DNA from 3 places in the Alcanivorax sp. genome. Region 2 is predicted to be linked to each of the others. Evidence: predicted binding sites of a transcription regulator. Region 2 holds the regulator's gene; each other region holds the start of a gene.
The links. The regulator LexA, encoded in region 2, represses DNA repair genes until DNA is damaged. The targets are predictions, from matches to a motif close to TACTGTNTANNTANACAGTA.
Positions count from the first base shown of each region.

Region 1 (10,455 bases), 950 kb from region 2:
CGCCGGCGGGCGCAATGACGCCTCGGGATGACCCTCCTGGTGAATCGCCACCGCATCCAGATTGGCCGCCAGTCGCCAGTCCAGTTGTCGCAACGCGTCCAGCGGCGAGGCAGGCGCATTCAACAGACGACCGCGGCGCTGAAACAGCGCTGTGGCTTCGCGATAGAAAGTGTCGACCTGCGGCAACATGACTGACATTAGTTGATCTGCACCAAGCCACCCATGATGCGCTGCAAGCCGCTGGCCAGGGTGTGGATTTCCTTGCCGTCTACGGTGATGCAGCCCGCCGGGGTGATGGCAATGGAGGCGTCGCCCACCTGCAGTTGCAGCCCCTTGTCACAACGCAGGCTCAGGGCGCCGCTTTCGGTGAACTGAAACGGTGAGGCGTCGATACCACCCAACTGGGCGGTGATCACCCAGCCCTGGCGGGTGGGCTGCACCAACACGGTGTCGCCGACCTGTAACGGAGACAGATTGCGAACCGCCTCCACTGGCGTCACCCGTTCGCCGGAATCCTGCAATGCGAGTGTGGGCACGCCCTCTGCGCTAGCCTCAACCCTGGCCAGTTGCGCCATTGCCTCATTGCCCGGAGCCCGGACTGCCCTGGTGGCTTGCTGCTGTTTCATGGTTGCTGTTATCCCCTGACTGGCCCATTCAAAAGCTGGGATGGTCGAGGGTTAGCGTGGGATTGTCATTGCGCTGAGGAGGATTCTGTTGTGCGAGGATGCTTACATCGGCATTTTTGCGGGATGGGTCGCAGCAAAAACCGGCCACAAAAAAGCCCGGGCAATATGCACCGGGCTTTTTTGAATGACGCAGGCTGAGCTCAGGGATTATTTAGCGTCGAAGAAACGCTTCACCCCTTCAAACCAGCTACTCTTGCGCGGGTTGTGCCGGTTGCCGCCACTTTCCAGGGATTCCTGGAATTTACGCAGCAGATCTTTCTGTTCACTGGACAGTTTCACCGGCGTTTCGATCACCACCTTGCAGAGCAGATCACCCGGGCCACCACCGCGTACCGGGGTCACCCCCTTGCCACGCAAGCGGAACAGCTTGCCGCTCTGGGTTTCTGCAGGGACCTTCAGTTTGACCTTGCCATTCAGGGTCGGCACATCGAGCTCGCCGCCCAGGGTGGCATCGACAAAACTGATCGGCACTTCGCAGAACAAATTGGCGCCGTCGCGCTGGAAGATGTCGTGCTCGCGCACCGCCACCTGCACGTACAGATCGCCGGCGGGGGCGCCATGCATGCCCGCTTCGCCTTCGCCAGCCAGACGAATACGGTCACCGGTATCCACGCCAGCGGGGATTTTCACCGACAGGGTCTTGGTGTTTTGCACCCGGCCCTGACCACCACAACTGGTGCAGGGGTCCTTGATGACACGCCCTTCGCCCTTACAGGTGGGACAGGCCTGCTGCACGGTGAAGAAACCCTGCTGCATGCGAACCTGGCCCATGCCGCCACAGGTGTTACAGGCCACCGGCTGAGAGCCTTCCTTGGCACCACTGCCATGGCAGACTTCACAGCTATCCCAGGTGGGGACGCGGATTTTTTCTTCGCAGCCACGCACCGCCTGTTCCAGAGACAGCTCCAGGGTATAACGCAGGTCTGCACCGCGGGCCGGGCCACGACGACCACCGCCACCACCACCAAAGATGTCACCGAAAATATCGCCGAAGATGTCACCAAAACCACCGCCACCGAAGCCACCGGCTCCGCCAGCGCCAGCCTGACCATCCACGCCGGCATGGCCGAACTGGTCATAGGCAGCACGCTTCTGCTCATCGGAGAGCACTTCGTAGGCTTCCTTGGCTTCCTTGAATTTGGCCAGGGCTTCCTGGTCATCCGGGTTGCGATCCGGATGGTATTTCATGGCCAGGCGTCGGTAAGCCTTTTTCAGATCCTGCTGGCTGGCATCTTTTGACGCTCCCAGCACTTCGTAATAATCACGTTTGGACATAGTGGGCCTTTTTGAATCAGTCCCGTCACACAAAAACGCCGGCAGGTTGCCGGCAATAAAGAAGTTGCGCGGATCTCCCGGCTACCGCGCCTGGGCGCGGCGCCGGGATGTCCGACGACTTACTTCTTCTTGTCGTCGTCCACTTCTTCGAACTCGGCGTCGACCACATCATCGCCGGAGGCTTTCTGCTGTTGGCCAGCGGCATCCGCTGCAGCGCCTTCCGCCTGCTGGGCCTGCTCGGCATACAGCTTCTCGGCCAGCGGTGCAGAGACTTCAGACAGCGCCTTGATCTTGGCGTCGATGTCATCCTTGTCGCTGCCTTTGGCGGCTTCTTCCAGCTCGCCCACGGCCTTGGTGATCGCTTCCTTCTCTTCGTCGGTAGCCTTGTCACCGGCTTCCTCGAGAGTCTTGCGGGTCGCGTGCACCAGATGATCGGCCTGGTTACGGGTCTGCACCAGCTCTTCGAACTTCTTGTCTTCCTCAGCGTGAGCTTCGGCGTCCTGCACCATCTTTTCCACTTCCTCGTCGGACAGACCGGAGGAGGCCTTGATCTGGATGGTCTGCTCTTTACCGGTGGCCTTGTCTTTCGCGCCCACGTGCAGAATACCGTTGGCGTCGATGTCGAAGGTCACTTCGATCTGCGGCATACCGCGCGGTGCCGGCGGAATGTCTTCCAGGTTGAACTGACCCAGCGACTTGTTCTGCGCCGCCTGCTTACGCTCACCCTGCAGGACATGCACGGTCACGGCAGTCTGGTTGTCATCCGCAGTGGAGAACACCTGGGACGCATTGGTCGGGATGGTGGTGTTCTTCTCGATCAGCGGGGTCATCACGCCGCCCATGGTTTCAATACCCAGGGTCAGCGGCGTCACGTCCAGCAGCAGCACGTCTTTCACGTCACCGCTCAGTACTGCACCCTGAATGGCAGCGCCCATGGCCACCGCTTCGTCCGGGTTCACGTCCTTGCGCGGCTCTTTGCCAAAGAACTCGGTAACTTTCTTCTGCACCATCGGCATACGGGTCTGACCACCCACCAGAATCACATCGGTGATGTCCGCGGTTTTCACGCCCGCATCGGCCAGTGCAGTCTTGCATGGCTCCAGGGAGCGGCTAACCAGATCACCCACCAGGGATTCCAGCTTGGCGCGGGTCACTTTCACCACCAGGTGCTTGGGACCGGTGCTGTCTGCGGTAATGTACGGCAGGTTCACTTCGGTCTGCTCGGCGGAGGACAGCTCGATCTTGGCTTTCTCGGCCGCTTCTTTCAGGCGCTGCATGGCCAGCGGGTCACCGCCCAGGTCGATGCCGGAATCCGCCTTGAACTGATCGGCCAGGAAGTTGATCAGTGCCAGGTCGAAATCCTCACCACCCAGGAAGGTGTCACCGTTGGTGGCCAGCACTTCAAACTGGTGCTCGCCGTCCACTTCGGCGATCTCGATGATGGAGATGTCGAAGGTACCGCCACCCAGGTCATACACGGCGATGGTGCGGTCACCACCTTTCTTGTCCAGGCCATAGGCCAGGGCCGCTGCGGTGGGCTCGTTGATGATGCGTTTCACGTCCAGACCGGCGATGCGACCGGCATCCTTGGTGGCCTGGCGCTGGGAATCGTTGAAGTACGCGGGCACGGTGATGACGGCCTCGGTAACGGCCTCACCCAGGTAATCTTCCGCGGTCTTCTTCATTTTCTTCAGCACCTGCGCAGAAATCTGCGGCGGCGCCATTTTCTCGCCCTTCACTTCCACCCAGGCATCGCCATTGTCGGCCTTGGTGATCTTGTAGGGGACCATCTTGATGTCTTTCTGAACGACGCTGTCTTCAAAACGACGGCCGATCAGACGCTTCACCGCGTACAGGGTGTTTTCCGGGTTGGTCACCGCCTGACGCTTGGCGGACTGACCGACCAGGGTTTCCTTGTCGTCGGTGTAGGCGATGATGGACGGCGTAGTACGCGCGCCTTCAGCGTTTTCAATAACCTTGGCTTTATCACCTTCCAGCACGGCCACACAGCTGTTGGTCGTACCCAGGTCGATACCGATAATCTTACCCATATCTCTCGTTCTCCTTCACACCAGCCGGTTCCCTGACGGCAAACCGGGCAGTTGAATTGTTAATTCGTCTGGCATCTATATGGCGGTGCTTTGCGCCGTTTCAAGGGGCCAGAACGGCTTTTTGCTTACTCGGCGGCCTTGCTGACCACCACCCGGGCCGGACGGATCAGGCGACCATTGAGCTGGTAGCCTTTTTCCAGCACATCAATCACGGTGTTGGGCTCCACATTGGGCACCGGCACCATGGTCATGGCCTCGTGCAGTTCCGGATTGAACGGTTCATCCGACGGGTTGATCTGCTCCAGGTTATACTTGGCAAAGGCATCCAGCAGCGACTTGAGGGTCAGCTCGATACCTTCACGGGCACCTTGCAGGGCATCGTCGTTGTCATCCAGGGCTGCCAGGCCGCGCTCCAGGTTGTCCGCCACGCTCAGCAGATCGCCGGCAAACTTCTCCAGGGCGAACTTGCGGGCGTGCTGCACATCCCGTTCCGCGCGTTTACGCACATTCTGGATTTCCGCCTGGGCACGGATATCCGCCTCACCCAGGGCTTTTTTCACCTTGGCCAGCTCGGCTTCCGCCTCAGCCAGTTGTTCCTCAGCAGTGGGCTGCTCTGGCTCGGACGACTCTGCATCCGCCCCGGCTGCCTCGGCCTGAGCCGCCTGCTGCTCTTCGGCAGTCTCTACCTGCGGCTCGGCGTTTTTCGGGTCTTTTTCCTGCTCACTCATTCTCAACTCCACATCCCAATCCGGGCTTTTCCAGGAAAGCGGGCAAAGATATGGGAACAGATGGGCAGGATTCAAGGGGGTGGGAGGGCAGTTAACAGTTAATAGTGAATAGTTAATAGCGGCGCGGGATGACTGAGAGTGGCGCTGAAACCCTGATGGCCGCGCACAAACGCTCGGGAGAATGAGCTGGCGAACCGCTTAAAACGCAAAGAATCCCCAGGAGCTTGCCTGCAGGCGATTATCGCCAGCAGGCTGGCTCCTAAAGCTGAGTTAGGGCCGCGGAGAGGATTTTGGCGGTGATATCCACGGTGGGGATGACCTTTTCGTAGTCCATACGGGTGGGGCCGACCACGGCGAGGACGCCCACCGGGCCGTTGTCTGCCTTGTAGGGGGCGGAGATCAGCGAGTAGTCCTCGAACGGCTGGAAGCCGGATTCCCGGCCGATGAAGATCTGCACCCCGTCCGCCTTCATGGAGCGCTCCAGCAGGTGCAGGATATCGCGCTTGTGGTTGAAGGCGTCGAACAGGTCGCGCAGCTGATGCAGGTTATCCGCCTCAGCGGACTTGAGCAGGTTGGACTCGCCGGAGACCACATAATCCGAGCTCTCCGGCTCACTACGCAACGCCTTGTCGGCCACCTCCATGGCGGTACGCATCAGCGCATCCATCTGCGCCCGGTCCGCATTCATGGTGTTCAGCAGCCCATCGCAGATGCTGTTCAGATCGCAGCCACCATAGGTGTGATTGATATAGTTGGCCGCCTGGCGCAGCTCCGCCTCGTCGTAGTCCCGGTCGGTATGGATGATGCGGTTTTGAACCTCAGACCGGTTGACCACCAGCACCACCAGCACCCGCTTGCCCGATAACGGCAAGAACTCTACTTGCCGAAGGGTTGTCACCTCCCGGCGCGGCACCGCCACCAGCCCGGCCATGCGGGTCAGCTCTGCCAGGGTCCGTGAGGCCTGGGCAATCAGCTCCTGGGGAGATTGCTCCGGGGCCAGCAGCTGACGCAGCTCCTTTTTCAGCGACCGGTGATCCGGGCGCTCCATGACACTGGACGCCAGCAGGGAATCCACATACAAGCGGTAACCCAGCTCCGTGGGCACGCGCCCAGCTGAAGTATGGGGGCTGGCAAGCACGCCCAGGTCTTCCAGCTCCGCCATGATGTTGCGAACAGTGGCCGGGCTGACCGTCAGGCCACTTCCGGACGCCAGGGTTTTCGACCCCACCGGTTGCCCATCGCGGATATGGCGCTCCACCAGCGCCATCAGCAGTCGTTGTTTGCGTTCGTTGAGATCCAGCTTCGTCATAGCGGTATATGTACCAGAAATTCAGTACGACATTATATAGCCTTCTCGTTCGGAGTTTATCAGGGGCTTACACTGACGACCGGAATCCCCTAAGATTAGAACCACTGACCAAAAGAACAGTTATCGTAACAAGGGCGTCACCATGACCGACAACGGCAACCCCTACCAGAGCCCCACTGCCGACGCGCAAAATCACCCATCCCGAGGCAATCCGGTGCTTGCCAGTCGCTGGCATCGTTTTTTCGGCGCCATGATCGACGGCCTGATCCAGGGAGCCATTATCGCCCCCATCGTGTTCTTTTCCGGCAGCTGGGCCGACATGATGGCCAATAACGGGGTCCTCGACCTGACCACCACCCTGGTCTGGTTTATCGTCGGAGAAGTGATCTTCCTGGCTCTGCAGGGCTGGCTGCTGTTCAACCGCCAGCAGACCATCGGCAAGTGGCTGCTGGGCATGAAAATCATCGGCATGGAGCAAGCCGAAGTGCCCGCCGGCAAGCTCTATGGCCTGCGCTACCTGCTGTTCCATGTGCTTGCCCAGGTGCCCGGGGTCAACCTGATCATGCTTGTCGACCCGCTGCTGATCTTCCGCGCTGACCGCCGCTGCCTGCACGATCTGCTGGCCGGCACCCAGGTGATACAGGCTCCGGCCAACCGCTAACCGCCAAACAGCTCGCCCGTTTCGGAGAGATACCATGCTGACCCATTTGAGCGTTCGTCACTTTGCCACCGTGGACCAGTTGGAACTGGAGCCGGAAAACGGCCTCACCGTGATCAGCGGGGAAACCGGGGCGGGCAAGTCCGTGATCATCGATGCCCTGGGCCTGACCCTGGGCGATCGGGCCGATTCCAGCATTGTCCGCCACGGCCACGACCGGGCGGAAGTGCTCGCCACCTTTGATGTCAGCGACAACCCGACCGCCCGCCAGTGGCTGGCCGATCGGGAGCTGGATGACGATGACCAGTGCCTGCTGCGCCGCACCGTCCGTGCCGATGGTCGCTCCCGGGCCTATGTAAACGGCACCCCCACCCCACTGGCGGAAGTACGTGAACTGGGTGAGCGGCTGATCAGCATCCACAGCCAGCACGAGCACCAGGCCCTGATGAAGAAAGACGCGCACCGGCAGCTGCTGGACAACTTCGCCGACGCCCGCGATCTGGCCAACACCGTGCGCGAACACTGGCGCCACTGGCAAAAGGCCCGCCGCGCCCACGACGACGCCCTGAATCAGGCCCGCGAGCAGAACGAAAAGGAAGAGCTGCTGCGTTTCCAGCTGGAAGAGCTGGACGCCCTGGCCCTGCAAGACGGCGAACTGGAACAGCTGGAGCAGGAACAACAGCGGCTGGGCAACGCGGAAAGCCTGATTCGCACCTGCCAGCAGTCTCTCAACGCCCTTTACGAAGGCGAAGACGGTACCTGCAACGATCATCTTAGCCAGGTCAGCCACTGGCTGGACGACGCCCGCAATCAGGATGAAGGCCTGGCCACCATCGCCGACACGGTGGAGTCCGCCCGTCTCCAGGTGGAAGCCGCCGCCGATGATCTGCGCCATTACCTGGAACGGCTGGACCTGGACCCGGAGCGCCTGGCCCAGGTGGAAGAACGCCTCAGCCAGAGCTACACCCTGGCCCGCAAACATCGCATCCGCCCGGAAGAACTGGTGGAGCACCACCGGCAACTACTGGCGGAGTCCGACGCCCTGGGCAATGTGGATGCCCACCTGCACGCCCTCTCCGAGCAGGAAGCCGCCGCCCAGCAGCAGTACATGGACTGTGCCCGCCAGCTCAGCAAGGCCCGCCGCAGTGCCGCCAAGACCCTCACCCAGCAGGTACAGAAACAGCTCACCGCCCTGGGCATGAAAGCCGCCAAACTGGAGGCCCAGTTGGGCGAATGCGCCCCCGGTGGCGATGGCCTGGAAGAGGTGGAATTCCTGTTCTCTGCCAACCCGGGCCAGCCCCTCAAGCCCCTGGGCAAGGTAGCTTCCGGGGGTGAACTGTCACGGGTGAGCCTGGCGATCCAGGTAATCTGCGCCCGCAACCTGACGGTGCCAAGCCTGGTATTCGATGAAGTGGACGTGGGCGTCGGTGGTGGCGTGGCCGAGATCGTCGGCCGGTTGCTGCGTGAACTGGGCAGCCACGCCCAGGTGCTGTGCATCACTCACCAGCCGCAGGTGGCCAGCCAGGGCCACCAGCACTGGCAGGTACACAAGATTCAGGGCGACGACACCACCCATACCCGTATTCAGGGGCTGGATGACAACGCGAGAATCGAGGAACTGGCGCGCATGCTGGGCGGCGTGGAAATCACCGAATCCACCCGCAACCATGCCAAAGAGATGCTGAGCAAGGCCCAGGCAGCGTAGAAAGGCAGTGAACAGTTAATAGTGAAGAGTTAACAGCGACGCGGGCAGGGCAAACGCGCTCAGACAGGCCGGTGGCCGCGCACTGATACCGAAAGCAGCGCCCTTAACGCCGTTGGAGCTTTGCTTGCAAAGCGAAGACCCCCGATCACCGTGCCGTGCCCGCCGAGAGGCTTTCGCCATGGCAAGCATGGCTCCAACGGCGTTAAGGGCGCTTACAAGGGAGAGGGGCAGCCTCGTGTCACACGCAGGCACTCACCCGCGTGCGATATAAAGCGGACTTCTCGCTACTTCTTCGGCTTGACGTACAGTACCAGCGAGTGGTCCATGATTTCGTAGCCGTGTTCCTCGGCGATGGCGTGCTGGCGCTTCTCGATCACCTCATCCATGAACTCGATCACCTGGCCGGTTTCCATGCACACCATGTGGTCGTGGTGGTCTTCGTCCGCCAACTCGAACACGGCGGAGCCGCCCTCAAAGTTGTGACGCAGCACCATCCCCGCCTGCTCGAACTGGGTCAGCACCCGGTAGACGGTGGCCAGCCCCACATCCTCGCCGGCGTCCATCAGCGACTTGTAGATGTCTTCCGCGCTCAGATGGCGCTCTTCGGACTTCTCCAGTTGCTGCAGGATTTTCACCCGCGGCAGGGTCACTTTAAGGCCCGCTTTTCTGAGATCCTGATTATCCAATGCGTATGCTCCAATTTGCCAAAAGGTGGCGATGCCCCTGAATCCATGACTTTACCGCCGCACCTGACGCAAGTCAGTGCCGCCTCAGATTCAGGGGCGATGAAAAAAAGCGGGAAACTTGTACCGCTACTGCAAGTCTGTATTATCGCCCGAACACTTTGTGAAGTCGAAAAACCATGCCACGAATTCCAGTTGCCCTCATTCTGACAGCCCTGCTGGCCACCACTGGCTGCAGCACCCTGCGCTTTCCCGGCGTCTATCGGATCGATATTCCGCAGGGCAACTTCGTCACCGAGGAAATGCTCGACGAGCTCGAACCCGGCATGAGCCCGGAGCAGGTGCGATATGTGCTCGGCGCCCCCACCCTGGTGGACCCGTTCACGCCTGACAAATGGTTTTATCTGATGACCTACCGCCCCGGCAAGGGCGACAAGGTGAGTCAGCAGATTGTGCTGCACTTCGAAAATGGCAGCTACAACCACCATGAGGGCGAAGTCATTGAAGACTTCCGCAAGAAAACCAGCTCGCAACAGGACCGGGAGTTGCAGCGCAAACTGGAAGAGCGCAAGCGGGAAGACGTCAGCCCGGAGCCGGCCCCTGCCACCCAGCAACAGGCCCCGGATCCGGAAACCCAACCCCAGGAACCCAGCGACCCGGGCCAGCCTGCAGCCTGACAGCCTGGATCAGCGGGCCTTTTCTGCCGCCCGCTTCTTGCGATTGAGCTTCGGGTCTGCCAGCAGCGGGCGGTAAATCTCTACCCGTTCACCTGGCTTGAGCACCTGCCCGGCCGGATTAGCAATCACCTTGCCGAAAATCCCCATGGGCGCCTTGTCCAGCACCAACCCTTCGAATTGTTCCTCAATACCGGACAGCTTTGCGGCCTCCAGCATGGTGGTACCCTCCGGCACATCCAGGCCGATCAGACGCTGCTTGTCTGGCAGGGCATAGGCCACCTCCACATGAATACGCGCATCCTCTGCCATCAGGGCGACTCCTGCTCCACCGGCACCTCAACGGCATCCTGTTGCGGCAGTGGCGCCGGCTTATCCTCCGCCGGCGCCTCGCTGCTGACCGAATCCAGCTGTTCCTGAGCCGGCGCATCTGCAGCCTGCGCCTCCTCTTCCGGCGTAAAGGTCGCCCAGATGGAATAGACAAACAGCACAATCACCGCCGCCGGGGAGAAAATCCGCACCAGCGCCCGCCATACCAAATAGAGCTTGAAGTTCTGCATGGCCAGCTCTTTGCGCGCCTGGGTTTCCTTCATCACCCAGCCAGCAAAGATGGCGATCAGCAGACCACCCAGCGGCAGCATCACCGTGGTGGACAGGAACTCCATATTGTCGAAGAAGGTACCGAC
Region 1 is NZ_CP080267.1:3,320,782-3,331,236, reverse strand. Features, by position in the region: gene KZ772_RS15595 (hypothetical protein) at 1-198, opposite strand, end outside; gene KZ772_RS15590 (hypothetical protein) at 198-626, opposite strand; gene dnaJ (molecular chaperone DnaJ) at 834-1,961, opposite strand; gene dnaK (molecular chaperone DnaK) at 2,081-4,012, opposite strand; gene grpE (nucleotide exchange factor GrpE) at 4,138-4,740, opposite strand; gene hrcA (heat-inducible transcriptional repressor HrcA) at 5,000-6,049, opposite strand; gene KZ772_RS15565 (RDD family protein) at 6,192-6,710, shown strand; gene recN (DNA repair protein RecN) at 6,745-8,412, shown strand; gene fur (ferric iron uptake transcriptional regulator) at 8,697-9,098, opposite strand; gene bamE (outer membrane protein assembly factor BamE) at 9,275-9,772, shown strand; gene KZ772_RS15545 (RnfH family protein) at 9,782-10,081, opposite strand; gene KZ772_RS15540 (sodium-dependent transporter) at 10,081-10,455, opposite strand, start outside.
Region 1: a site for LexA is predicted at 6,152-6,171, ahead of hrcA (heat-inducible transcriptional repressor HrcA). Genes of this name have one in related genera too.

Region 2 (10,455 bases):
CAGTTTGATCTGGTGTTCTGTGATCCGCCCACCTTTTCCAACAACAAGTCGCGCAGTGACTTCGTGGTGGAAGAGCACCATGGCGAGCTGATCCGCAAGATCATGCGCCGGCTGGAGCCGGGCGGGGTGCTGTATTTTTCCTGCAACTACCGCCGTTTCGAACTCGACCCGAGTATCAGCAAGTGGTATCAGGTAGACGATATTTCCCGCTGGAGCATCCCGGAGGATTTCCGCCGGAATGACAGGATTCATGTCTGCTATGCCATTCGGCATGTGGAGGACTGATGAGCGTAGTGCTTTATACCACGGTGGGCTGCCATCTCTGTGAGCAGGCCCGTGAGCTGGTGTCTACTGTGGCACCGGATCTCACCCTGACACTGGTTGATGTGGCGGAAGACGATGAATTGCTGGCCCGTTATGGCGAGCGCATTCCCGTGCTGATGAAAGAGGGCCGGGAACTTGGCTGGCCATTCAGTCTGCTGGATGTGCAGCAATTTCTGGCTGGTTGAGTGATTGATGCGGGCTTCACAGCGGCAGGCTCATGATTGCTGCTATGAAGACCATCAGCCCAAAGAAACTCCACAAGCGCCAGGCCGATGAAGTCGAAATCTTCTCGGCCTGCCTGTCCGTGTGCACCCTCAAGGTCCGCTTAGGTGATACCTGGTACTGGGTGGCCGACGACAGCGGTAAGATCATGCGTTTCAACGGTCCCGAACACGCCAATAACCAGCTCCAGACCCTGTCCACTGGCACGGCCCATCTGCTGCATCATTCCGCCCATGCGGAAATGGTTGGCCAGCCGGAAGGAGAGGTGATCCCGCCTCTACGGGTGCGCTTTCACTGGCGAAGCCAGGCCTGACCAGTTGGCACCTTGCTCGCAAGGCGAAGGCTTGGTGGAGTTCTCTCTCTCTCTGGAAACTTCGCTTTGCGAGCAAAGTTCCAACGGGTTCTGGTTTCGCTTATCTGAACAGCGATCGCGCGTTTTCACTCGTCATGCCCGCCACCTGGGCCACACCCTGCCCCCGCAAACTCGCCACCCGTTTACCGACCCAGGGCAGCAATGAAGGTTCATTGCGTCGCTTCTTCGGGGGCGGTTCTGGCAGATCCCGCGGCAGCAGATAGGGGGCATCGGTTTCCAGCAACAGCCGGTTATCCGGAATATTGTGCACCAGCTCTGCCAGCGGCTTGCCCCGGCGCTCATCACAGACCCAGCCGGTAATACCGATGTGGCAATCCAGATCGAGATAATCGAAAAGCGCCTGGCGGGAACCGGTAAAGCAGTGAACCACTGCGCCAACAAGATGGTCCCGGTAGGCTTTCAGGATGGGCGCGAAGCGCTCATGGGCATCACGTTCGTGGAGGAACACTGGTAGCCGGTATTCCACCGCCAGGGCCAGCTGTGCCTCGAAGGCACGTTCCTGATCCGGTCGTGGGGAAAAGTCGCGATTGAAATCCAGGCCCATCTCACCGGCGGCCTTTACGTTCTGCTGGCTGAGCAGTTCACGCAGTTCGTTTTCCAGGGCCGGGGAGTAGAAGCGGGCGCTGTGGGGATGTAAACCTGCAGTGGCGAACAGATCGTCGTGTTGACTGGCCAGCGCCATGGCCTGACGGGATTCGTCTACATTGGTGCCGGTGAGCAATTGCCAGGACACCCCGGCGGAGCGGGCTCGTTCCAGCACCTCATTCCGGTCATCCCGGAATTGCTTGTCGGTCAGGTTGACGCCGATATCAGCCCAGTGAACGGGAGCCTTGTCGGGAGAAGTGTTGTGAGGTGCTGTCATCAGGAGCCTGCTCCGCCAGTTGTTCGCGCAGGGATTCTACCCGACGACGGTTGGCACCTAAATCCCAGTAGCCCACTCGAGAGGCGGAGCGCACTTCTACCACGCCGTCTTCGCGGACATAGAAGGTCACATCATCCACGAAGCGCAGTATCCGGCTGGAGAAACGGGCCTGAATACGGGACTGGCCGACCACGTCAAACTCCACACGGGGTAGTTGGCGCAACAGAGCCTGCAGACGGGCCATGCTGGCCTTACGGGTTTCCGCTACCTGTAATGGCGCGACCCGACGCTCTTCATCCGTAGCCAGACTGGACACGCAGTTGGGCGAATCCGGGCAGGGGGCGAGCAGATGCGTATTGGACATGGCGGCAGCACTCATCAATAGCAGAATGGCACTAGAAAGAATTCGGATCACGGATCAGCCCCACGAAAATACCCTCGATGATCAGCTGATCGGCAGGCACTTTAATGGGCTCGTACGCCTCATTGGCGGGTAACAGGGTAGCGCTGGATTTGTTCAACTTTAGGGTCTTCACCGTGACTTCTTCGTCAATGCGGGCAACCACGATCTCGCCGGAGCGAGCCACGTTGGATTTGCGCACGGCAATCAGGTCGCCGTCGAAGATACCCGCCTCGATCATGCTGTCGCCCTGTACCTTCAGCAGGTAGGTAGGCCGTTGCTTGAACAGCCCCTGGGGCACGGGAACCGTACGCTCCACATTTTCGATCGCCTCGATGGGGACCCCGGCAGCTACCTTGCCCACTACCGGTAGTTCTTCTTCCGACCAGAACGCATTGTCGAGTAACTGGATGCCGCGGGAGCGGTCACTATGGAGTTTTATGAAGCCTTTACGCTCCAGCGCTCTCAGATGGTCAGAGGCGGCATTCTTGGACTGGAAGCCCATGATGTCGGCAATTTCCGCGCGAGTCGGTGCCATACCGGTATCGGCGATGCATTCGCGGATACAGTCCAGCACCTGTTGCTGGCGATCGGTGAGTTTGCTGCTCATAACCTTCTCCATGTTTCCCGCAGGATTTCGGTTCCATACCCGGGCGTCATCGACGCTTCTGGCTAACCAGGCTGTCAGCCTTGGCTGACAAACAGTGCTACAAAACCGATGCTAGCATAGGTACTGATAATATGAACAGTGCTATTTGAACAGTTGTTCCTGTCTGTTTTTCGGCGGTTTCGGGAGGATGTCGTTGCCCTGTGAAGACGCGCGCACTAGCATATTGCAGGAAGGTCATAACGGTTGTGGGTCTTTATGTCGATTCGCCGCCAGATCTTCCGATAACAATTCCATCAGACCTGGGGATAGTAGATGGAGCAGGCCAATAATAATGACTTCGGCCAGCAACGGATCCGGCAGTTGTTGTCCGGTGTGCCGTTTTTCAATGAAATTGCCCGCGACGATCAAGATGAGTTTTCTCAACTTGAGCACAACACCCGCCTTTGGGTCGCCGGCTCGGGGGACACGGTCATTCGTGCCGGGGATGTGGATTCCACCCTGTATTTCCTGTTACGGGGGCAACTGGAAGTACTTTCGGAACATGCTGACGAAGCACCCTTGTATTATGTTTCTCCGGGTGAAGTTTTCGGTACCCTTTCCATGCTGCTTGGGACACCGCGCAGCGCCAATATAAGGGTATCCGAGAATGCCCGTGAAGCCGTGCTGGCAAGCCTGGACTTCAACGAGTTCAATGAGGATGAGGGTCCTTATTCACTGACCACCCGGCTGGCTTTCTTCCACATGATTGTCCATCACATTCGCTGGACCCTGGAAGTCAAACGCATGCAATCCCCGGATCACGAGCTGGTCCAGTCCATGCGCAAGCTACCGGTCTTTCACGGGGAAAAAGGCAGCCGTGAAGAACTGGCCGCCCTCAAGGTGCAGGCCCAGGGTCTGGCGGAACTGCTGTGCCGCTGGAATGAAGAAGGAGCGGAAGGGACGGGGGCGTTGCAGCTAACGTGAAGGCAGTTAATAGTGAACAGTGAACAGTGAACAGTGAACAGTGAACAGTGAACAGTGAACAGTGAACAGTGAACAGTGAACAGTTTCGCGGAATAGGTTTCTGCTTTCTGAACGTAAGAGGCCGCGTCCAGGCTATGGGCGCGGCCTCTTACGTTTCAGTCAGGCATGCGCTGGAACGCGCGCTATTAACTATTCACTGTTAACTATTAACTGCCCTTCTGATCAACCTTCACCGCCAACACATCACAATGCGCCCCCGGCACCAGGCCGCGGGCGGTGGAGCCCAGGAGCAGGGCGAGGCCGCTGCGGGTGTGACTGCCAACTACGATCAGGTCGGCGCCCAGCTTGTCTGCCTGGTCGAGGATGGTCTTTTCGATGGAGCCCAGCTCCACGTGGACATTCTCGGCGGGGATCTGATAACGGCCAGCGTAGGTGTCGGCAGTGTCCCTGGCCTGTTTCATCAGGCCGCTTTGCAGGTCGGTTACATCCATGGGCACATCGGCGCCATAGGCCAGTGCCAGGGGTTCGATTACATGGATCAGATGCAGCTCGCCATCATTACCAGAGAGCACCCCGGCGGCCCGGGACAACACCTGGGCAGACTCATCACTGCAATCAATGGCGACCAGAATTCGGCGATAGGGGCTAGTCACGGTTCTCTCCCTGAAACGGTGTCTTTCCCGCAGTATAACGCTCTTTGAGTGGGTTGCCAGAACCTGTTTCTCACCGGGAGGGTTGCCCAACACCCTCTCTCTGGTCTACTACTAAAAAAGGCAGCAGAGCTTGACCCGGCCATACCGGCGCTGTCTAAATAGCGCCCGAAGAAGACTGGCGCCGCCTGTGTGACCGCCATATCGGGGCACTGTAGCCGGTGCGCTCTGTTCAACAAACCGCCGCCATTGAGAACCTGAGAATGGGAAAAACTCTTGTTATTGTGGAGTCGCCTGCCAAGGCCAAGACCATCAACCGCTACCTGGGCGACGACTTCGTAGTGAAGTCCAGCGTCGGCCACGTACGCGATCTGCCGGTCAGTGGTGGCTCCAAGAAGAGCACCCCTCAGGAGCGCGCCAAAGAGGCGGCCTACACCCGCTCCTTGCCCAAGGAAGAGCGTGAAGCCTATAAAAAGAAGAAGGCCAAGGCCCAGTTGATCAACCGCATGGGCGTGGATCCGGAGCACGGCTGGAAAGCCCATTACGAGATCCTTCCCGGCAAGGAAAAGGTGATCGATGAGCTCAAGCGACTTGCCGCCAAAGCCGACCGCATCTATCTGGCGACGGATTTGGACCGCGAAGGGGAGGCCATTGCCTGGCACCTGCGGGAAGTGATCGGCGGCGATGATTCCCGTTTTGACCGGGTGGTGTTCAACGAAATTACCAAGAAAGCCATTCAGGCCGCTTTCGAGCAGCCCGGCAAACTGGATCTGAGCCGGGTGGAAGCCCAGCAGGCGCGCCGTTTCCTGGACCGGGTGGTGGGCTTCATGATCTCGCCCCTGCTGTGGGAGAAGATCGCCCGCGGCCTGTCCGCCGGTCGGGTGCAGTCGGTTGCCGTGGAACTGGTGGTGGAACGCGAGCGGGAAATTCGTGCCTTTATCCCGGAAGAGTTCTGGGAGATGCACAGCGATACCCACAGTGACCAGGGCGAAGCCCTGCGCCTGGAAGTGGCCAAACACAAGGGCGTGAACTTCCGTCCGGACAACGGTGACGATGCGAAACAGCATCGCCAGGCGTTGCTGCAGGCCGGCACACTCACCATCAGCCAGCGCGAGCAGCGGCCCACCCGTTCCAAGCCATCGGCGCCCTTTATTACCTCCACCCTGCAGCAGGCGGCCAGCACTCGCCTTGGTTTCGGGGTGAAGAAGACCATGATGATGGCCCAGCGCCTCTACGAGGCCGGTCACATTACCTACATGCGTACCGATTCCACCAACCTGAGCAGCGACGCGGTGGCCGCCTGTCGGGAATGGATCGGCGAAAAGCTGGGTGACAAATACCTGCCCGAGAAGCCGCTGTCCTACAGCAGCAAGGAAGGTGCCCAGGAAGCTCACGAAGCGATTCGTCCTTCCGATGTGCGCCGCACCTCCGATTCCCTCAAGGACATGGAGCGTGATGCCCAGCGTCTCTACGAGCTGATCCGTCGCCAGTTCATTGCCTGTCAGATGCCGCCGGCGGAATACCTGAGCACCACGCTTACCGCCACCGGCAATGATTACGAGCTGAAGGCCAAGGGCCGCATCATGAAGTTCGACGGCTGGACCCGCATCCAGCCGCCGGCCTCGCGCAAGGGCCAGGAAGATACCCTGTTGCCGGATGTGAAAGAGGGCGACACTCTGACCATCGATCAGGTGGATATCGATCAGCATTTCACCAAGCCGCCGGCCCGTTTCACCGAGGCCAGCCTGGTGAAGGAACTGGAAAAACGTGGCATTGGCCGCCCATCCACCTATGCGGCGATTATCTCCACCATTCAGGATCGCGGTTATGTGCGTCAGGACAACCGCCGTTTCTATGCGGAAAAAATGGGCGATATTGTCACCGACCGGCTGGCGGAAAACTTCCCCAACCTGATGGACTACGGCTTCACCGCCCGCATGGAAGAAACCCTGGATGAAATCGCCGAGGGTCGCCGCAACTGGAAGGATGTGCTCGACGAGTTCTACCGGGATTTTGTCTCCAAACTGGAAGCGGCCCAGGGCGAGGGCAGCGGCAAGCAGGCCATTGGTGGTATGCGCGCCAACCTGCCCACCGATACCGATATCGAGTGCCCCAAGTGCGGTCGCCCCATGCAGATCCGTACCGGTTCCACCGGTGTTTTCCTGGGCTGCTCAGGCTACAGTCTGCCGCCCAAGGAGCGTTGTACCGCCACCCTGAATCTGCTGCCCGGCGAAGAAGCCGAATCGGTGAATGCCGATGACGAGGAAGCGGAAGTCAAGGAGTTGCGCAACAAGAAGCGCTGCCAGAAGTGCGGCACCGCCATGGAAAACTACCTGATCGACGAGAAGCGCAAACTGCACATTTGCGGTAACAACCCGGACTGTGACGGCTATGTGGTCGAGAAGGGCGAGTTCCGCATCAAGGGCTACGATGGCCCGGTGCTGGAGTGCGAAAAGTGCGGCAATGAAATGCAGCTGCGCACCGGTCGTTTCGGCAAGTTCTTCAAGTGCACCAACGAGGCGTGTGGCAACACCCGCAAGCTGCTCAAGAGTGGCGAGCCGGCACCGCCACGGGCGGACCCGATCCCCATGCCGCATCTCAAGTGCGAGAAATACGACGACGATCATTATCTGCTGCGCGATGGTGCCTCCGGCCTGTTCCTGGCGGCCAGCAAGTTCCCGAAAAACCGGGAAACCCGGCCACCGCTGATCCTGGAAATCCAGAGTGTTGCCGAGCAGCTGGATCCCAAGCACAAGTACCTGGCCGAGGCGCCGGCGAAAGACCCGGATGGCAATCCCGGGGTGCTGCGCTACAGCCGCAAGGCCAAAGAGCAGTACGTGATGAGCGAGATCGACGGCAAGGCCACCGGCTGGATGGCCTTCTATCGGGATGGCAACTGGGTCGAGGAACAGACCAAGAAGAAGGCGCCCGCCAAGAAGAAAGCGGCTGCCAAGAAGAAGGCTCCGGCCAAGAAAAAGGCCGCTGCCAAGAAATCCTGACCGCTGATATTTTGTAGGAGCTATGCTCGCATAGCGAACCTGCTTGCGATGGCTCTGGTTTTCGTCACAAGCATAGCTCCTACGGTCAGGCTAACCCGTTATATCCATAGTTTCTGCGAGTTCTCACATGTCCCGAATGGTCCGAGAAAATGCCGTCAGTGGTCTGCGCGAGCGGATCTACTTTGCTCAGGCCCTGCTACGTCAGCTCGTACGCGAACAGGCCGATGCGGTGCCTGCGGTACGCCTGGCCTTGCGTGGTGCTGTGGTATTTCATCTCTATTCGGCCCTGGTCGGTCTGGCTCGCCAGTCTGCCACCACCTATCAGGTAGCCGGTGCCGACCATTTGTTCAGCTTGGCGGCCCTGGTTCAGGCGTTTCGTGATTCCGAAGTGGAAGCCCCGGAAATGGCAATTCTCGGCCAGTCCCTAGCCGACCGCGCAGACCTGGTCGCCTGGCTGGACGGGGAAATGCAAAACGCCATGGGTGCTGCCGGCCTGGCCCGCCGCCCAGCCCCGCCCAGCGACGCCAACGCCCTCAATCTGATGGCGGAAGACCGCTATGCTCCCCTGGCTGAAGGTGACATGGAACGCCTCAGTAATGCCATCCAGCGGGTCAGCGAACTGGTGGAGCATTGTGTGGGGTATCTGGAGGAGTGGTGAGAAAGGCAATTGAGAATGGATAATTGATAACTGCGTGCGAAAGGGTGTAAACAGCTTTTATGTCAGAGGCCGCGACCATAGCTTGGACGCGGCCTCTGACGCTTTAAAAACAGAGAGTGTGCATCGCACGTTATCAATTACCTTTTTCGACTTTCAACTGTCCCCTTGACCGCCTTCACACCCAAACGTATGTTTGAAACGTATGTTTTGAACTCAGGGTAGGGCGCATGGCACAGGCGGGCACGGTAGACCGGATTCTGGATACCGCAGAGGTATTGTTTGCCCAGAAGGGCTTTGCGGAGACCAGTCTGCGTGCCATCACCAGCAAGGCCGGGGTGAACCTGGCGGCGGTGAACTATCATTTTGGTTCCAAGGAAGCCCTGATACAGGCAGTATTCGAGCGCTTCCTGACGCCGTTCAGTGTGGCCCTCGGCGCCAAGCTGGATGAGATGGAAGCCACCGGCATCCCCGACACGCCGGAAAATGTGCTGGGTATTGTCTCCCGTCTGGCGCTGGGTACCCACCCGCAAGACCCCCAGCGCGCCGCCATTTTCTTTCGTCTCTCCGGGCAGGCCTACAGCCAGCCCCAGGGGCATTTGCGTGATTACCTGCACAAACACTACGGCGCCGTCTTCAAGCGCCTGCAAGAGCACCTGCAACGGGCTGTCCCGGACGTGCCGCCCATGGAGCTGTTCTGGCGCGTCCAGTTCAGCCTTGGTGCTGTGATCTTCACCCTGTCAGGCATGCAGTCCCTGCAAGCTATCAGTAAAGCCGATTTCAACCTGGACGTAAGCGCCGCAGATATCACCCGGCGACTGCTGCCGTTCCTGGTTGGCGGTATTCAGGCCGACGTGCCGGAGTAACATGCCTTCCCGTAGGATCGTTTTGTATCGTAATTGCCTGTTCAGTGCGGTTCGCGGCTGCAAGCGGCCGCCTAGGGTGGTTCAATATGCAGGCGTTATTGCCTGAAAAGGATGGTATGGAACTGATCATCAACCTCTCCGAACAATGGTTGGAACTGCGCGGTGAGCGCACCGAGCGGTTTCCCGTGTCCACCGCCCGCAACGGGGCCGGCCAGAGTCAGGGCAGCGAAGCCACGCCGCTGGGTCGCCATCTGGTGCGGGCCCGCTTCGGCGACGGTCTGCCGGAGGGGGCGGTGCTGGCCGGGCGTAAATTCTCCGGGGAGATCTGCAATGGGGACAAGGTTCGTGAACACCCCCAGCGTGATTGGGTGCTTACCCGCATTCTCTGGCTGGGAGGCATGGAACCCGGTCACAATCTGGGCGGCGACGTGGATAGTTTCCGGCGCTTTATTTATATTCACGGCACACCGGACAGCGAGCCCATGGGGACGCCTGCGTCCCACGGTTGCATTCGGATGCGCAACGCGGACATGATTCGCGTTTTTGATCAGGTGCCGGTGGGAACTGCTGTCACCATCACCGAATAATCAGGATTGCCATGCCATCCGTTTCCCCCCTGCTGATGCTCGATCTGGAAGGACTCCAGGTCAGTGATGTGGAGAAAGATCTGCTGGCCCACCCGGGTACCGGCGGGCTGATTCTCTTTACCCGTAACTACCAGGACCGGCAGCAACTGGCGGAGCTGGTCCGCCAGATTCGTGCGGTTCGTCCCGAGATACTGATTGCCGTGGATCAGGAAGGCGGTCGCGTACAGCGTTTCCGTGACGGTTTCGTGCGCCTGCCGCCCATGGCCGCCCTGGGACGCCGTTATGATCAGGCTCCGCAGGCAGCCGTGGGGGAGGCGGCGCTGCTTGGTGAGCTGATGGCCTCGGAGCTGACCGAGCTGGATATTGATCTGAGCTTCGCCCCGGTGCTGGATCTGGACTACGGCACCAGCACCGTGATTGGCGATCGCAGCTTCCATGGTGATGCGGATGCCATGATCGCCCTGGCCGGCGCCTTTATCGATGGCATGAGCGCCGCCGGTATGGCGGCTACCGGCAAGCACTTCCCCGGTCACGGCCATGTGGTGGCGGACTCCCATCTGGAGCTACCGGTGGATCCACGGCCACTGGCCGAGATCGAAGCGGCGGACCTGCGGCCCTTTGTGGCGCTGGCGCCGAAACTGGATGGCATCATGCCCGCCCATGTGATCTACAGTGCGGTGGAAAACCAGACTGCCGGTTTTTCCCGCTATTGGCTGCAGACCCGCCTGCGCGAGCAGATGGGCTTTCGCGGCGTGATCTTCTCCGATGACCTGTCCATGGCCGGCGCCCATGGTGTCGGCGGGTATCCGGAGCGGGCGAGGGCGGCACTGGAGGCCGGTTGCGACATGGTGCTGGCCTGCAACAACCGGCCCGGGGCCGAACAGGTGCTGGACTTCCTTGCTGCTACCCCCTTCAGCGGCCAGGTGCCGGCCAGCGGCCTGCGA
Region 2 is NZ_CP080267.1:305,377-315,831, forward strand. Features, by position in the region: gene rlmKL (bifunctional 23S rRNA (guanine(2069)-N(7))-methyltransferase RlmK/23S rRNA (guanine(2445)-N(2))-methyltransferase RlmL) at 1-285, shown strand, start outside; gene KZ772_RS01320 (glutaredoxin family protein) at 285-509, shown strand; gene KZ772_RS01325 (DUF6482 family protein) at 554-859, shown strand; gene KZ772_RS01330 (TatD family hydrolase) at 960-1,781, opposite strand; gene KZ772_RS01335 (DUF1499 domain-containing protein) at 1,729-2,196, opposite strand; gene lexA (transcriptional repressor LexA) at 2,177-2,791, opposite strand; gene KZ772_RS01345 (cyclic nucleotide-binding domain-containing protein) at 3,104-3,754, shown strand; gene KZ772_RS01350 (universal stress protein) at 3,961-4,407, opposite strand; gene topA (type I DNA topoisomerase) at 4,668-7,403, shown strand; gene KZ772_RS01360 (hypothetical protein) at 7,531-8,061, shown strand; gene KZ772_RS01365 (TetR/AcrR family transcriptional regulator) at 8,289-8,924, shown strand; gene KZ772_RS01370 (L,D-transpeptidase) at 9,011-9,511, shown strand; gene nagZ (beta-N-acetylhexosaminidase) at 9,523-10,455, shown strand, end outside.

Region 3 (10,455 bases), 770 kb from region 2:
TAAGTCGCCGCCTGGTCGCCAGACAGTTCGTAGGTTTGTTGCAGACGTTGCGCCAATTCGGCGAAGTGCGACAACAGGGACTGTTTGAACTGGAGAGCGGCCGCCTCATCCAGATTCTGTTCCAGAACCGAATGCAGAATGGCCGTGAGCCGGCAGAACAGAGGACGCGCCACCAGCAACTCGGACAAGGCTTGCCATAACGGCAGGCTGTCATCCACCGGGCCCAGGCTTACCTGCTCCAGTTCATCCAGATACAAACCCAGAAACAGGGCTTCCTTGGAGGGGAAATAACGGTACAGCGCCGCCTTGGTGACGCCGGCCTTGCGGGCAATGGAGGCAAGGCTGATGGCTTCAAAGCGTTCCTGCTCAAAGAAGGTTGCCGCCGCCGCCAGAATCTGGGCTCGCCGTTCCGCCTTCTGCTCGGGCGAGCGGGCGCGTTGGAAAAGACATTCGGCCATTAGGAACCTCTGATCGAATCAGGAAACAGTGCCGGATTTTTCATCATGCAAGCATGATTTCCCGCCCAAAATATTATCCAGTCATGACCGTAGGGTGGATTAGCCTGAGGCACCATCCACCACATTCACCACGTCAGACTTCCGGGTCGCAGGAGGGTGGATTACGGCCTTCGGCCTAATCCACCCTCCAAAGCTGCAACGCGCAGGGTGCACAGAGCCTGCGCGAGACATCCGCCAGCACAAATTACGCCTGCAGCATGCCTGCCAGTCGGCGGGTAATCATACGGGGCGAGAACTTGCCCATCCACACCAGCAACAGGTTTTTCAGCCCCGGGATCACAATGGCGCGGCGGCGCGCCGCCAGAGATTTTTTCACCACCGCTTCGGTAGTCATGGTGCCCGCCTTGAACAACAGGGTGTCGGTCATGTGGGCTTCGGTGGCGAACTCGGAGTCGGTGGCGCCGGGACACAAGGCACTCACAGCCACGCCACTTCCTTTAAGTTCCTCGTGCAGACCTTCCGAGAAAGACAGGACAAACGCCTTGGTGGCGTAGTAGATGGTCATGTTCGGGCCAGCCTGGAACGCCGCCGTAGACGCCACATTGATCACAAAGGCCTCCGGTGCCTGCTTGAGTGCCGGGACCAGACGCCAGGTCAGATCCACAAGAGCCGTCACATTCACCTGCACCATATCCAGCTGACGCTGCAGATCCAGGTCGGCAAACTGTCCCCGATCACCAAAACCCGCGTTGTTGATCAGGCCAGTCACCGCGATCTGTTGTTCCTCCAGAGCCTGGGCCAGTTCAGCAGGGGCGTGGGGCTGAGCCAGATCTGAAGCGATACATACCACGTCAATAGCGTGTCTTTCACGTAGCTCGGCCGCGAGCGTTTCCAGCCGATCCAATCGCCGGGCAACCAGTACCAGGCTCTTCCCTTCTGCCGCCAATTGCCGGGCAAATTCCTTACCGATACCGGCGCTGGCGCCAGTGATAACCACTGCTTGCATGCCTTTTCTCCATTAAGTAACCACTGGTCACTAATTTAGAGAAAACTTTCCGCCCTGTAAATAACCACTGGTCACTTAATTGGGGTTCGGCTTTCTACTACAGCCTGAGGGCCCTGGTCTTAGTGGAATCTTCGCTTTGCGAGCAAAGCGCCAACAGCGCTAACGACTCAGGCCATCCCTTCTGCCAGGCCCCAGAGATTGAGCTGACCATGGGGGCCCGGCGGGACAAAACCGCTGGTATCCAGAGCTTGCTCTTCACGGGAAAGCAATCCGGCCCCTTTGCAGGCGGCCGCAAATCTCTGGCGCAACAGATGCGCCCAGGCTCCCTGCCCGCTCTGACGCTGGTGCCAGCGGCTGTCATAGACGGCTCCGCCATGGAGATCCCGCATTACCGACATCACCTTTTCCGCCCGCTCCGGGTAATGCTCATGGAGCCACTCCTCCCATAGCGGCCCCACTTCATGGGGCAGGCGCAGCACCACATAACCTGCTTGTTGCGCCCCCGCCTGGGCTACCTGATCGACAATATCTTCCAGCTCGTGATCATTGATAAAGGGAATCACCGGTGCCACCAGCACCGTCACTGGCACCCCGGCCCGACTCAATTCACGAATCACCTTGATCCGCTCACGGCCACCACTGGCTCTTGGCTCTAACTGCCCCTTGAGGCGGTTGTCCAGCGTGGTTACTGACACCGCCACCGAAGCCCTGCCCCGGCGCGCCATGGGCGCGATCAGGTCCAGATCCCGTAACACCAGGGTGCTCTTGGTAATAAGGCTGAAGGGATGCTGGCAATCCACCAGCACCTGCAGCAGTTCGCGGGTGATACGCCGCTCTTTTTCAATGGGTTGATAGGGGTCGGTCACGGTGCCCAGCACAATGGGGCGGCAGCGGTATCCTGGCTTGCGCAAGCTGTCACGCAACACCTCCGCCGCATTGTCCTTGCAGAAGATTTCACTCTCGAAATCCTGGCCGGGCGACAGGTCCACATAGGCATGATTGGGGCGGGCATAGCAGTAGATGCAGCCATGCTCACAGCCCCGGTAGGGGTTGATGCTCTGCTCAAAAGGCAGATCCGGGCTGCGATTGGTCATGATCAGGCTTTTCGCCTGTTCACGGTGATAGCGGGTGGGCCGGTTCACCGGCGCGTCATCCATATCACTATGGCTGACGGCAAAGCGACCCGGTATCTGGCTGAGGGTACCCCGGTTCACAGCAGGCATAATGGCTCCTGTCGAATACTGTCTTTTTGTACAGTATATCGAGACGAGCCCGGACTCAATACTTTTTACCCAATCTTGTCCAGCCAATCCGTTGGAGCCTTGCTGGCAAGGCGAATGGCGGCGATTTACTGCCAGCCCTTGGCAGAACGGGCAACCCTTTCGCCTTGCGAGCAAGGCTCCAACGGGGGAGGTGGTGCCTGCCCCCCTACAAACTCCGCAGCTTGCGCAACTCCCTTACCCCCACCGCCAGGGTCATGAAGTCGTGGGGGCTGTCGGCCTGCAGGGTTTGCAGCCGGTGGATGCCGAAGGCGACCTTGCGGCTGGCCTTGTCTTCCCAGGCGGCAAAGCGGTCGGCGGCGTTGTCGCCATCCTGTTCCAGTACCTTGGCGGCCACCTGGCGATGCAGGCGGTAGGTGTCTTCACGCAGGTTCGCCCGAGCCAGGGCCTGCCAACGGCCCTGTACGCTCAGGTCGATGATGGAGGACAACAGCCACAGGATCTGCAGGCGATCGCCCACCAGGAAGTAGACTTCCGCCGCCAGTTTCAGCGGTACCTGGGCCAGGGAGGCCAGCTCGATCACGTCCGGTGCGCTGCCCAGCACCATGGTGTTGGCCAGCAGTCGCGCCTCTTTTTCCGGCACGCCGTCGGCGCCCATGCCAGCCACCGCCTGATCCCATTCCTGACGGTAACTGCCCGGCAGGATATCCGGCAGCATGGCTTCCAGCTCGCCGATGGACTTGCGGTAGCGGTGGACCGCTTCCGCCACCGGGCGGCGGCCCCACTTGTAATGAATCAACCAGGTGGTGACGTGTTTCATCAGGCCGATGACGCGGCCATAGAGGCGTAGTTGTACCTGGCTGTCCACCTTGCCATCCAGGCCATCCACCGGTGCCCAGTAAAGGTCCCCATCGAACACCGCGTGGGCCATGGCATAGGCCTTGACGATGCGATGCAGGGACAGGCCATGTTCGTCCGCATAGCGATGAACAAAGGAGAACCCCATGCGATTGACCACCGCATTGGAAAGCACGGTGGCGATGAGTTCCCGGCGCAGGCCATGGGCGAGCAGATCCTCGCGGAAGGATTCCACCAGCTCTTTGGGGAAGTAGTTGAGTACGTCCTGATCGAAGAAGGGGTCGTCCGGCACATCGGTGGCCAGCATGGCATCGAACAGGGCGTTCTTGGTGTAGGACAACAACACCGACAGTTCCGGCCGGGTCAGCCCCTTGCCGCGGGTGCGTCGCTCGCTGAGCCCCTCGTCATCCGGCAGGTATTCCACCGACCGGGTGAGCATGCCCTGGCGCTCCAGGGTGCGCAGGTGGTTGGCGTGTTCGTCGAGACGGCTGGCGGCATTGAATTCCAGCAGGCTCAGAGCCAGGCATTGCACATAGTTGTCACGCAGCACGGCGCTGGCCACATCCTCGGTCATCCGTTCCAGCAGCGGATCGCGGGTGTCCCGGTCCAGACGACCATCGCGCAGCCGCTGGTTGAGCGGAATCTTGATGTTCACTTCTCGGTCGGAGCTGTGCACCCCACCGGAATTGTCGATGGCATCGGTGTTGATGCAGCCGCCGTTAAGCGCATATTCGATGCGCCCCAACTGGGTCAGCCCCAGGTTGCCGCCCTCGCCCACCACCTGACAACGCAGGTCGCGGCCATTGATGCGAATGGCATCGTTGGCCCGGTCACCCACCTGGGCCTGGCTTTCGTTGCTGCCTTTCACATAGGTGCCGATGCCACCGTTCCAGAGCAGTTCCACCGGCGCCTTGAGGATGGCGGTGATCAGTTCCGCCGGGGTCAGTGTCCGTTGTTCGATCCCCAGGGCTTCGCAGGCCTGCGGGCTGAGGGTGATGCTCTTGGCACTGCGCGACCAGACGCCACCGCCTTCGGAAATCAGCGCCGGATCGAAATCTTCCCAGGTGGTGCCGCGGGTGGTGAACAGACGCTGACGTTCGGCAAACGTCGTCGCCGGATCCGGGTCCGGATCGATAAAGATGTGCATGTGGTTGAACGCGGCCACCAGCCTGATCTGTTCGGACAGCAGCATGCCGTTGCCGAACACGTCGCCGCCCATGTCGCCGATGCCCACCACCGTAAAGGGCGTGGTCTGAATATCCTTGCCTGCTTCCCGGAAGTGGCGCTTGACGCTTTCCCAGGCACCGCGGGCGGTGATGCCCATTTTCTTGTGGTCATAGCCGGCGCTGCCGCCGGAGGCGAAGGCATCGCCCAGCCAGAAGCCGTATTCGTCGGCCAGGCCATTGGCGATATCAGAAAAAGTCGCAGTACCCTTGTCGGCAGCCACCACCAGATAGGGGTCGTCGCCATCATGACGGACCACCGAGGCCGGGGGCACCACCTGGTCCCCGACCCGGTTATCGGTGATATCCAGCAAGCCGCGAATGAACTCCTTGTAGCAGGTGATGCCCAGTTTCTGCCAGGCCTCCCGGTCCGCCGGGTTGCCGCGCTTGAGGACAAAACCGCCCTTGGCCCCCACCGGCACGATAATGGCGTTCTTCACCATCTGCGCCTTCACCAGGCCCAGCACCTCGGTGCGGAAATCCTCGCGCCGGTCAGACCAGCGCAACCCGCCCCTCGCCACGGGACCACCACGCAGATGGATACCCTCCATCTGGGGTGAATAGACAAAGGTTTCATACATGGGCAGCGGTGGCGGCAGTTCCGACACCTGACTCGGATCCAGCTTCAGACTCACGTAGGACTTGTCGTGGCCGGCCGCATCCGGTTGGTAAAAATTGGTACGCAACCCGGCCCGCACCACACTGAGGAAGGCACGCAACACCCGGTCCGCATCCAGCGAGGCCACCTGGTCCAGCTGGTGATCCAGGCTCTGGGCCAGCTTGATGCCCTCGCTTTTGCGGCGCTCGTCACTGACGCCAGGATCAAAGCGGGTTTCAAACAGCTGCACCAGGGAACGGGCGATGCTGGCATGGTCCGCCAGCAACTGTTCCATGTAGTTCTGCGAATAAGGCAAGCCGGTCTGTACCAGGTATTTGGTCAGCGTCCGCAGGCAGACGATCTGCCGGGAGTTGAGCCCGGCCAGCAACACCAGGCGGTTGAGCCCATCGTTTTCCGTGTGGCCGTGCCAGCATTCCAGAAACGCCTCTTCAAAAAAGCGCTTCTGCTGGACCGGCCCCAGGGCGCACTCACCATGCACCTGCACATCAAAGACCTGAATCCACTGGGCCTCCCCATCTCGAGGCATCACCTGGGTGGGCTCCTGCCGCACAACGCGCAGGCCAAAATTCTCCAGGGCCGGCAAGACTTCCGACAAGGCAATGGGCTTTTTCTGGCTATAAAGGCGCAAACTGGTGGGACAGGCAGCACCATCCTGACTGTTGATCGACAGGGAGGGCAGCACCGGCTGGCCTTCATGCAGTTGCGCCAGGTACTGAATATCCGCCGCCGCTTCCATGGGCCTGGTACTTTCCTGATAACCCACCGGAAACGCATCGCCATAGCGCAATGTTAACGCGGCGCCCTCTTCCCCATCCTCCTTGAGAATGTCGCGAAGCTGGTCCGCCCAGGTACGGGTCACCGCCAACAAACGCTCCTCCACCTGGGCCTGGGACATGGCCAGGTGGGTGCCCTGGGGGATGCGGATAATGCAGTGGATTCGCGCAAGCCCTTCTCGGAGGAAGTCCACGGTGCGCTCCACCGAGTTGCCATTGCAGAGTTTTTTCAACTCGGCGGTAACATGGTCGCGCAATTCCCGGGAATAGCGCTCCCGGCTCAGATAGACCATGCAGGAATAGAAGCGGCCGTACCGATCGCGGCGCATGAACAGGCTGAGGTGATGGCGATCACGCAGCGCCCGAATCCCCATGCAGATGTGATAAAGCTCTTCCTCACTACACTGAAACAGCTCATCCCTGGGGAGTTGATAAATAATATCGCGCAAATGTTTGCCGGAATGGGAACGCTCAGGTAACCGGGAGCGCTCCAGTACATAGTTGACCTTGCGGCGAATCAGCGGGATGTCACGGGGCCGGTTGATATAGGCATCCAGAGAAAACAGACCGATGTAGCGATCTGTCCCTTCCACAGTGCCGTCATCGGCCAACCGTTTTACCGACACCACGTCCATATAGTGCGGATGATGAATCGGCGAACGGGCATTGGCCTTGGTCACCACCACCAGACGACCATGGGCAATGTATTTGGCCATCTCGTCGTGAGGGGCAATGAATTCATCTGCGTTGGCGTAACGACTGCCTGGCTGGGCCAGACCCAGGCCCGCATCATCATCCAGAGTCAGCTTTATGCCGCCTTCCACGGGCTCCGCACGGGAGCGGGCATAGCCCAGGAAGGTGAAATGATCCTGGGAGAGCCAGTCGATGAAGGCTCGGGCTTCGGCCAGCTCTTCCTGGTCCCGGCTCGGGAAGTCCCCAGAAAGATTCCGCTGAGTAGCCTCCAGATTATCCAGCATGGCCGGAAAATCCTGCACCACCACCCGCAGCTCACCCAGCACCTGCTCCAGATTTTCCTGCAGATGCTGGTAGGCCTCATCGGCGGCCAGCGGCTCGAATTCCACATAGACCAGCGACTCTGCCGGATGTTCGCCATCCCCGACGCCCACCACACGTGTCATGTGACCATGGCTATCACGAAGCACCTGGATGACCGGGTGAATCGTCCAGTCGATGGCAGTGCCGGCATCGCGCACTGCCATGGCAATCGAATCCACAAGAAACGGCACGTCATCGGTCACCGTCCGCAACGCCGCCAGTCCGCCTGGCCGGGTCGGTGGTTTCAGATGAATAAGGGTTTCTTCCGGGTGGCGCTGGAATGCCATCATCCAGTGTTGCTGGGCGATGTGGAAAAGCTGCTCGGGGGTACGGGCGGTGAGCGCCGCCTGGCTGCTCATTTCAAAATAAGCCGCCATGAAACTGCGGAATAGGGCCTGATGTTCAACCCCGACGTGGGCGGTGACCAGTGCTTCCAGCTGAGCCTGTAACAAGGCCTGGCGCTGCGCGACGTCATCCTGCATCGAATCCTCCGGCGTCCGTTCGGGCGCGCCGGCAAGGCGCCAGCGGCCTCTGAATTACTCTATACCGGAGGAACGGATCAATACCAGTCCGGTGCCGTGATTAGATCCGTAAACCAAGACAGGGGCGTGACACGTTTCAAAACAGACTTTATCGCTGTGTAGGGTGTATTGAGCCTGAGGCGAACGGCGCCATCCTGGCGCCGAATCGGTGCAGTTCACCTCAGGCCCAGTGCTCCCTGCGTTCAGATCTCTGGCGTGTTACTGCACCTGCACCGGTTGTACCAGCACCCAGGGCATTACCACCACGGTCCACAGAGCCTGATCACTCTCAAACCACTGGCCCGCCTGATCATCGGTAACCTTGTCCACCTGCCCCTTGTCACGCCACAGGGCCAGGGTGTCGGCCTGGTCTTCAGAAAAGGCCAGCGCCACCTCGATCAGATCCAGCTCCGGGGCCACATAGACGGTCTGGCCACGGGCAAAGAACGGCTGCAGCTCTTTCCAGCTGGCCTTGGCGGTTTCCTGGTTGAGTTTGGCTTTGAGAATATCGCGATCTGCGGATGGGTCAGACATGGGCGGCTCCGTGTTCAGGGCCGTGCATTATCCGTATTCGGGAGGGTGCAATCAAAGAGGGCCCAAAAAAGAACGCCCGCCACTTGGGGAATGGCGGGCGGGCTGTACCGGGGCCGAAATTGAACATCCTTGTTCGATTGCGTCCTTGCGAGATCCACTTTAGGGAAACCACCAAGGCGGCATAAGACGCGATTTGCTACATCTTCTGTAAGCCATTTGCCATAAAGGAGTGGTTGGGGCCAGATAGCCGCGGAGGGTGCTGTAGCAGCCAGCCACCACTCCGGGTCAACGCCAGCGAATCTCCCGACTTGTATCGCTGATCAGCCGCTGCCTGCGATCAAACAGCTGGAAGCTGGCACCCTCGGCACTGAAGCTCACCTCTGAGAAGGCGTTGTCGCTGAACACCTCACCGGGGACCTCCACCCGACCCAGGGGTTTACTCCAGCCACCGTGGAGCACGCCGGGCACCCGGATCATCGGTCGATACCAGCGGAACGCCCGCAGTGCGGTGGGCCAGAACAGACCGGAGCAGGTCCAGCTATGCACCTGCTTGCCGCCATTCAACGTCAAACAGGCATACAAGGAGGCATGTACATCCCCACTCAGCACCACCAGCTTGTCGCTACGACTGCGCCCCATGGCTTCCAGCAGACGCTGGCGCTGGTGCATAAAACCCTCCCAGGCATCCCTGCCCCGGAACGGCCGACGCTGTTCCGGGAACAGCAGCACCGAGGTCACCAGTACCTTGATGCGGTCCGGATCTCGATCCAGCCAATCGATAAAGGCCTTTTCCTGGATGTCACCTATCATGCGGCGCTGCCAGGGCCAGCGGCTCAGCACCCGCTCGGTGCGCACATCCATGACAAAGAAGTCCGCCGGCCCCCGTGAGAAGGTGTACCAGAACCGGTCCGGGTCACGGTCCAGATAGGTGCCCGCCTGATTCAGGGGCGCCGCCGGAGAATGGGAGGCCTGATAAATCTGATAGGCCTTTATGGCGGCGGGATATTTGCTGGTCCACAGTTCCGCATTGGCACGGGCCGGCCAGTTATTCTCGATCTCGTGATCATCAAGGATCATGTAGCTGTTGGTATTGCGCAGCAGCTTCGCCAGATGAGGCTGGGAAAAACTTTCCCGATAAAGGGCATCAAAATCCTCTCGTGTGGTCGCGGCACCAACCATATACATGGAATCGGCGTAGACCTGGTCACCTCCGAAAAGGACAAAATCCGGTTTCGATGTGTTTGCCCGCGAAGACATTTCAGCAAAAATCTTGTCCGCCCGATCATCCTGGATTTCCCCATCAAGACCAACAAAGCGGTAGCAACAGGATCCGAAAAAAAAGCGGGTGGCATCAACATCCGGCTGATTGGTAAGAAACTCCCCCTGATCTGCTGCGCCCCAGTCCAGCGATATTTCATCTTCCGTGGCCACCCAGCCCGCCTGATACTCATAGCGAGTACCGGGCTGCAATTGATTGAGGATCACCACACCGGAGCCATCGAAGTTGCCATTAAGCCGAAACACCCTCGCCGGCGACCAATCCACGTCTCCCTTGCGGCGCCAGCGAATTCGACCCCACAGGCATTTTTCTCCTGCTCCCAGCGTCCCTTTCGGCAGCGCACCGAACACTCTCACATGGTGGTCCCCGGCCTCGCCAACCACCGGCCCTACCGCAAAACGGTTCACACTTTGACTCATGGCTTATGCCCCCCCTGCATTGAGCCCCCCGGCCCACGCTGCTAGCATCACGGGTACGCGGTGCAGGCAGCCTCATGGTCACTCGTCCGGGCCCTAAATAAACGGCACCCTCTGTCAGGAATAAAAACGTTGCTCAAGGATGCGAAAACTGCCTTTATTCTGCTTGTTGCCTTTCTTTCACTCGGGCTGACGTCAGCCGTATTGGCCAACGGCCCCGAGCTGCAGATTATTGGCGAAAAGCAGGAAGAACTACACCCCTATCAAGGGCTCGACTACTTCTGTTCCTCAGCAGAACAGTCGCCGACCATTAGTGCCCTGCAGAAACAACCGGCTTTGCCCTGGCAATCCAGCCACGGCGAAATGCCCAATCTTGGATTTACCAATCAGCATTGCTGGTTCCGCTTTGCCGTGCGTAACCAGAACCCGCGGCACAACGACTGGGAACTACTGGTGGATTACGCCATGCTTGGCGAACTGGACCTCTACCAG
Region 3 is NZ_CP080267.1:1,074,569-1,085,023, forward strand. Features, by position in the region: gene KZ772_RS04875 (TetR/AcrR family transcriptional regulator) at 1-458, opposite strand, end outside; gene KZ772_RS04880 (SDR family oxidoreductase) at 703-1,464, opposite strand; gene KZ772_RS04885 (PA0069 family radical SAM protein) at 1,632-2,687, opposite strand; gene KZ772_RS04890 (NAD-glutamate dehydrogenase) at 2,893-7,695, opposite strand; gene KZ772_RS04895 (DUF2288 domain-containing protein) at 7,954-8,268, opposite strand; gene KZ772_RS04900 (alkaline phosphatase D family protein) at 8,554-9,966, opposite strand; gene KZ772_RS04905 (hybrid sensor histidine kinase/response regulator) at 10,096-10,455, shown strand, end outside.
Region 3: a site for LexA is predicted at 2,704-2,723, ahead of KZ772_RS04885 (PA0069 family radical SAM protein). Genes of this name have one in related genera too.